One region of the Proteiniborus sp. genome, then DNA from elsewhere that is predicted to be linked to it. Evidence: riboswitches for the same ligand, from Rfam matches in the RefSeq annotation. Region 1 holds a riboswitch; the other holds the start of a gene.

What was found. Region 1 has a riboswitch for glycine ahead of ABV008_RS01075 (GrdX family protein). Riboswitches for the same ligand answer to the same signal wherever they lie in the genome.
Region 2: linked by a shared signal. The riboswitch ahead of gcvT (glycine cleavage system aminomethyltransferase GcvT) and the one ahead of ABV008_RS01075 (GrdX family protein) in region 1 are both predicted to bind glycine.

Annotation. Positions count from the first base shown of each region.
Region 1 is NZ_JAWRHZ010000008.1:19,575-23,005, reverse strand. Features, by position in the region: gene ABV008_RS01080 (Na/Pi cotransporter family protein) at 60-1,664, shown strand; glycine riboswitch at 1,838-1,939, shown strand; glycine riboswitch at 1,941-2,015, shown strand; gene ABV008_RS01075 (GrdX family protein) at 2,085-2,462, shown strand; gene trxB (thioredoxin-disulfide reductase) at 2,591-3,431, shown strand, end outside.
Region 2 is NZ_JAWRHZ010000069.1:9,029-12,459, forward strand. Features, by position in the region: gene gcvH (glycine cleavage system protein GcvH) at 1-206, opposite strand, end outside; gene gcvT (glycine cleavage system aminomethyltransferase GcvT) at 258-1,364, opposite strand; glycine riboswitch at 1,579-1,674, opposite strand; gene ABV008_RS16180 (pyrophosphohydrolase domain-containing protein) at 2,177-2,566, shown strand; gene ABV008_RS16185 (ECF transporter S component) at 2,644-3,177, opposite strand; gene ABV008_RS16190 (DUF3842 family protein) at 3,239-3,431, opposite strand, start outside.

The sequences.
Region 1 (3,431 bases):
CTATATTATTAATTCATTAGCTATTATCAAATGAATATTTTGAAAATAGGAGGATTATTATGGAGATTGTTTTTGGCGTATTAGGTGGTCTTGGACTATTCCTTTATGGAATGAACCTTATGGGGACAGGCCTTCAAAAAGCTGCCGGAGAAAAGCTAAAAAGACTTATAGAAGTGCTAACCAGCAATAGGTTAATGGGTGTAATTGTAGGTACTGTAGTTACAATGGTTGTTCAAAGTAGTAGTGCTACAACTGTTATGGTTATTGGTTTTGTAAATGCTGGGCTAATGAACTTAAACCAAGCAGTTGGAGTAATCATGGGTGCCAATGTAGGAACTACAATAACTGCACAACTTATAGCATTTAAATTAAGTGACTACGCACCTGTTGTAGTAGCTATAGGTGTTGCCATTTGGTTGTTTTCATCTAAGAAAAAGAATAAAGAAATAGCTGAGATACTTATTGGCTTTGGTATTCTCTTTATCGGAATGGATTTTATGGGAAGTCATTTGAAACCCTTAGGGCAATCTGAAGCTTTTAAGAACATACTTATTAGTCTTAAGAACCCTGTATTAGGTATTCTAGTAGGATTTGGATTAACTACCTTAGTGCAAAGCAGCAGTGCTTCCATAGGATTATTGCTTGCACTTGCTAGTCAAGGACTTATAACTATAGATATAGCATTACCTATTCTTTTTGGAGATAATATAGGAACTACAACAACAGCACTTATCTCAAGTATTGGAGCTAACAAAACTGCTAAAAGAGCTGCACTTATGCATTTTCTTTTTAATGTTGTAGGTACTATGTTGTTTATCATTGTATTACAGGGTCCTGTAGAGGCTTTAGTTATGAAGTTTTCACCAAATGATATTCAAAGACAAATAGCAAATGCTCATACATTATTCAATTTAATAAACGTAGTAATACAGTTCCCATTTGCAGGATTATTAGTGCTAGCTGCTAAAAAATTAATTAAGGGAGAAGAAGAAGGCGAAGTTCTTGGATTAAAATACTTAGACACAAGAATTATTGAAACTCCTTCTATAGCCGTAGGTCAGGCTAGTAAAGAAGTACTTAGAATGGGGAAAACAGTTAGAGAAAATCTACGAACATCTATTGAATCATTTTACACAAAAGATGAAAAATTGATCCAAAAGGTTTTTGAGGAAGAAAAAAATATTAATTTTATCGAAAAAGAGATAACTAAATATTTAATTCAACTTTCTAATGCACCCCTTACAGATGAGCAGCATGCTACTGTAACTACATTGTTCCATGCTATTAATGATATAGAACGTGTTGGAGACCATGCTGAGAACATAGCGGAATTATCCCAAAGCAGAATAGATAATAAGCTTTGGTTTACTGACGCAGCTCTTGACGAATTGCATATAATGTTTGATAAGGTAGAAGATATATTTAGCAAATCATTACTAGCTTTTAAGAATGCAGATCCCAAAATTGCGAATGAAGTAATCAGTTTGGAAGCAGAAGTAGATATAATGGAAAAAGATTATAGAGAAAGACATATTGAAAGGTTAAATACTCAATCATGTGAACCAAGCTCAGGAATTATTTTCTTGGATCTTATTAGTAATCTAGAAAGAATATCAGACCACTCATCTAATATTGCGATGTATATTTTAGATGCACTTAAATAATAAAAAAACAATATACTTGTTTGTAGAAATATAACAAATGTTAAAGATATTTAAGAAATTTTGTTGTGAAAAAATAAAAAAAGGTATTGTATACGAATTATTTATATATTATAATATGGTTAAACACCAAGATTGATTTTTATTTAACAATATAATACTTAAAATGAAACTGAATGAAAAATGCGGAAGAGACCAATTGTATTGGCGCCGAAGGAGTAAGTCATAAATTTGCCATTTATGGAGAAGCTCTCAGGCAAAAGGACCGTATTTGGACAGTTCTCTGGAAAGCCTATGGCACCGAAGGAGCAATTCTTTGAAAAAAGAAGAATCTCTCAGGTTTAGAACAGAGTAGAGGGGCACATAATAATGTAAACTTCTATTCTGTTTTTTTGTCTTTAAATATTGGGAGGGGTGAGGCTTATGAAAAAAGTAATAATAACAAACAATCCATTAATTAAAGAGAAGTTTGCTCCTACATATGAAATAGAACTTCACAACAAGGACTACATAGGAATCTTAGAAATCGTTAGAGACAAAATTCATATGGGATATAAGCTTTTATCACATCCCTTGGCGGGCAGTATTAAGCCTAATGAAACTCCATATAGGACTATTATTATTTCAAAAGAAAAAAACCAATTAGACATGGATTCTCTGTCACTTATAGAAAGTGCCATAACTACTACTAGAAAATTTATGGCAAACAGACCAATCCCAAATTGGAATGATGTTGCGCTTTTTGATTTTCAAACTGTAGATTTATCCTTAATAGAAAATGTACTAAATAACATAATTTAGTCTTGCATAATATTTGACAAATCTGGGTAAATTCTAGTTGAAAAAATGTATTTTTACTGATAACCCTAGAATGTTAACTATAAAAGTTAATGGGTATATTATTACTACAAATTTAAGGAGTGATTAAGATGGCAAACTTATACGATACAATAATAATTGGTTCAGGTCCTGCAGGTTTAGCAGCAGGATTATATGCAGCAAGAGCAAAAATGAAAACATTAATACTAGAAAGAGAAAAAGCTGGTGGACAAATAGTTACAACTGAAGAAGTGGCTAACTATCCAGGATCAGTTGAAAATGCTTCAGGACCGTCTTTGATTGCAAGAATGGTAGAGCAAGCAGATGAATTTGGTGCAGAAAGAGTGTTAGACGAAGTAAAAGAAGTTCAATTACAAGATAAGATTAAAGTAATCAAGGGTGCTAAAGGTGAATACCATGCTAAATCAATAATAATAGCAACAGGTGCAAAACCAAGACTAATGGGTTGCCCAGGAGAAAAAGAACTTACAGGTAAAGGTGTTTCATATTGTGCAACTTGCGATGCTGATTTCTTTACTGATTTAGAAGTTTATGTAATTGGTGGTGGAGATTCAGCTGTTGAAGAAGCAATGTACTTAACTAAATTTGCTAGAAAAGTTACTATAGTTCATAGAAGAGATGAGCTAAGAGCAGCTAAATCAATTCAAGAAAAAGCATTTAAAAATGAAAAAATGCACTTTATTTGGAATTCAGTAGTTAAAGAAGTAAAAGGCGAAGGTATATTAGAGTCAATGGTACTTGAAAATAGAGTAACTGGAGAAGTTACAGAAATAGTTGCAGATGAAGATGATGGTACATTTGGAGTATTTGTTTTCGTAGGATATGATCCAGTAACTTCACTATTTGATGGAATGGTGGAAATGCAAAATGGCTATATAATAACAGATGACAACATGAAGACTAATATACCAGGGGTATTTGCAGCTGGAG
Region 2 (3,431 bases), on a different contig from region 1:
TAAGAGTCTGAAGCTGCTTTAACTGATTCAACTACTGAGAAAACATCTCCTGTACTAAGTTCATCGTCAACTTGTGGTAATTCAACATAAACGATTTCCCCTAATTTATGTTGAGCAAAATCAGTAATTCCTATATAAGCTTCCTTTCCTTCTACCTTTATCCACTCGTGATCCTTTGAGTATAATAGACCTTCAACTATTTTCATAAATATATTCCTCCTTAAATTTAATTAATATTTTTATAAAATAATGTTATTTTATTTTTTATATTGTTTTTGGTAAAATCTCTTATTTACTACTTTAGCTTTTAGAGATCTATTTCTTACTTTTATTTCAACTGGAGTATCAAGTTGAGTATATTCTATGTCAAGCATTGCAAATCCTATGTTTTTCTTTAGAGTAGGTGAAAAATACCCTGTTGTTATAAAACCTATTTTCTTTCCATCTGCATAAACTTCATATCCATGTCTTGGAACACCTTTATCTACCATTTCAATTCCTACTATTTTTCTCTTTAGTCCTTCTTCTTTTTGCTTTGCTAAGGCATTTTTCCCTATAAAGTTTTCTTTGTTTAGTTTTACAAACATACCATAGCCAGCTTCTAATGGAGTTATATCCCTGTCAAGTTCATTCCCATAAAGAGGAAGAGTAGCTTCAAATCTCAAAGTATCTCTTGAGCCAAGTCCTGCAGGTTTTAGCCCTTCTTCTTTTCCTGCCTCCATTATCTTATCCCATAAGTTATCAGCATGCTCATGATCAAAGTAAATTTCAAAGCCATCTTCTCCTGTGTATCCTGTTCTTGAAATTAAACAATTTGCTCCTGCTATACTTACATCTCTCTTTAGATGGAAGAATTCTATCTTTGAAAGATCTGTATCAGTAAGCTTTTGAACAATCTTCTCTGCATTAGGTCCTTGAACAGCAACTTCGGATATTTCATCTGAAAGATTTTTAATATTGACATCAAAACTCTTTGCATTTTCATTAATCCATTCTACGTCTTTTTCAACGTTAGCTGCATTAATTACAAGGAAATAATGATCTCTTGAGAATTTATAAACTAGAAGGTCGTCTACAACCCCTCCATCTGGATAGCACATAAAACTATATGCTATTTGATTGTCACTAAGTACAGATACATCATTTGTAACTAAGTATTGAACAAAATCAAATGCTTGTGGACCTGTTACTTCTACTTCTCCCATGTGTGAAACATCAAATATTCCTGCTTGTGTTCTTACTGCCTCATGCTCTTGTGTCAAACCTTCATATTGTACTGGTAGTGCCCATCCTGAGTAGTCTACAATATTCCCACCATATCTTAAATGGGCATTGTAAAGTGATGTTTTTCTTGGTTCTGCCAAAATAAACTCCTCCTTTCAGATTTTAGGTTTTTTTAGTATTTATTGCTTATGTTAATTATGTGGTTAAACAAAATTTGCATACACCTTCTAAAAGACATACTATAGGTATAATATACCCAATTAATAAATATATCTTACAATAAAAAATTATGTTGAAAAAAGATAACAAAAAAAGGAACACAATAGCATAAAAGCAATAAAAAGCAATGTGCCATTATATTCCTCTGTTTCCTAACCTGAGAGCTTCTGTATATTATCTAATACATTTCTCCTTCGGCGCCGAGTAACCGGACTCTTCAGAGTTCCATCAGATGACGATACTTTTGCCTGAAAGTTTCTATAAAAGATTGGCTCATCTTATATTGCTTCTTCGGCTATCTTGCTAAGTGAAGATATCTCACGCCACCTTCATCTGGTTCCATATCTATTTGTCATATTTCATATCTTTCGCCATAATCATAATATATTCTTTATGAAATATCAACAATTGTTATAATTTTAACTTTCCAATCGTTAAATATTTAACTATTATTGTCAAAAAAATATATTATATTATGATAAAATAGGTTACGTAGATATCCTATACCATATTAATGTCATCTTAGCTTTAAGCCATATTAATTTGTCTTTTTTCTGGTGCTTAATATAAATAATAATATAATACCTAAAAAATATCAATAATTATTGCTAAATTTTCTTAATTTTCGTTAAAAGTTTAACTAAATTCTTTTGATGGTATATTAGAAAGGTATGATAAAATAGAATTTACAGTATTATATATAATTCTTAAGATATTTTTGGAGGTGCATATGATGAGCAATAAATGGTGGCATATGGTTAAAGATTTTCAAATGAGATTTGGGCATCCTTACAGAGATACCCCTAAGCTTCTTGATACTGACAGGGTATGTAAAAGATATAATTGGATGCTTGAAGAAATAAATGAGTTCAAAGAAGCAAACGATATATATGAACAAGCAGATGCAATGATTGATTTAATGTACTTTGCTTTAGGAACCCTTGTTGAAATGGGAGTCAAACCTGACAAAATCTTCGAAATAGTACATAAAGCCAATATGGACAAGCTATGGAGCGACGGAAAGCCTCACTTCAAAGAAGATGGAAAGACTGTAAAGCCAGAAGGATGGAAAGATCCATATCCTAAAATTAAGGAAGAAATTGATAGTCAAGGATGTGAATAATACTAAAAACCCTTAGATTCTTCGCTGGCGCTCAGAATGATGTACACATTGTCATCCTGAGCCTTAGCGAAGAATCTCTATGCATTTACATTAGCTCCTCTATTAACTTTGTTTAATGCATACACTAAAGACGGTATGAGTATTAGTTGAATAGCTATACCAGGAAGTCCTGTTATTATACCTCCTTTAACAAACATAAAAGCATTCATTTTTACGCTAAAACTTAATGATAGAACAAATACTACTATACCTGCTACTACTCTACCAATTATCATCGTAACGACAAGAGCTAGTACAGAAGAAAGCTTAAATTTTTTTGTTGCTAAGGAAGCAGACAGTCCATATGCTCCAAGTTCAAACATCATAATTACAGCCATTGGAAACATAGGTGGCATTCCTGTAAGTACCCCACTAACTAAAGGAGTAACTATCCCTAGCAATAAAGCTAGGTATGGTGGCAACAAAAATCCTCCAATTAAAACTGGTATATGCATAGGTAAAAATACGGGACCCATCCCTCCAAAAAAATGAAATACCATTGGAAGAACTAAACCTAGAGCTAATAATAATCCTGTTAACACTAAATCCTTTGTAGAAAATTTCCTGTTCATTTATATACCTCCCAAAAAAATAACCATGAAAGCTTCCTTCTTGGAAAAAACCTTCATGGTCTTATTCTTCTAATATTGTTTTTATTTTTTCAAGTAATTCATCAAAAAGCTGCTTTAACTGATAGCTTTCGAGCCCTATTATTTCAAAATTACATTTACTCACTGGCAATAAAAGTTTTTTTGCTTTACTGCTTGCAACTGCCCCTGCCATTTTAGGACTTATTTCGCCCATCATTGAATTTGCAGCAATTATT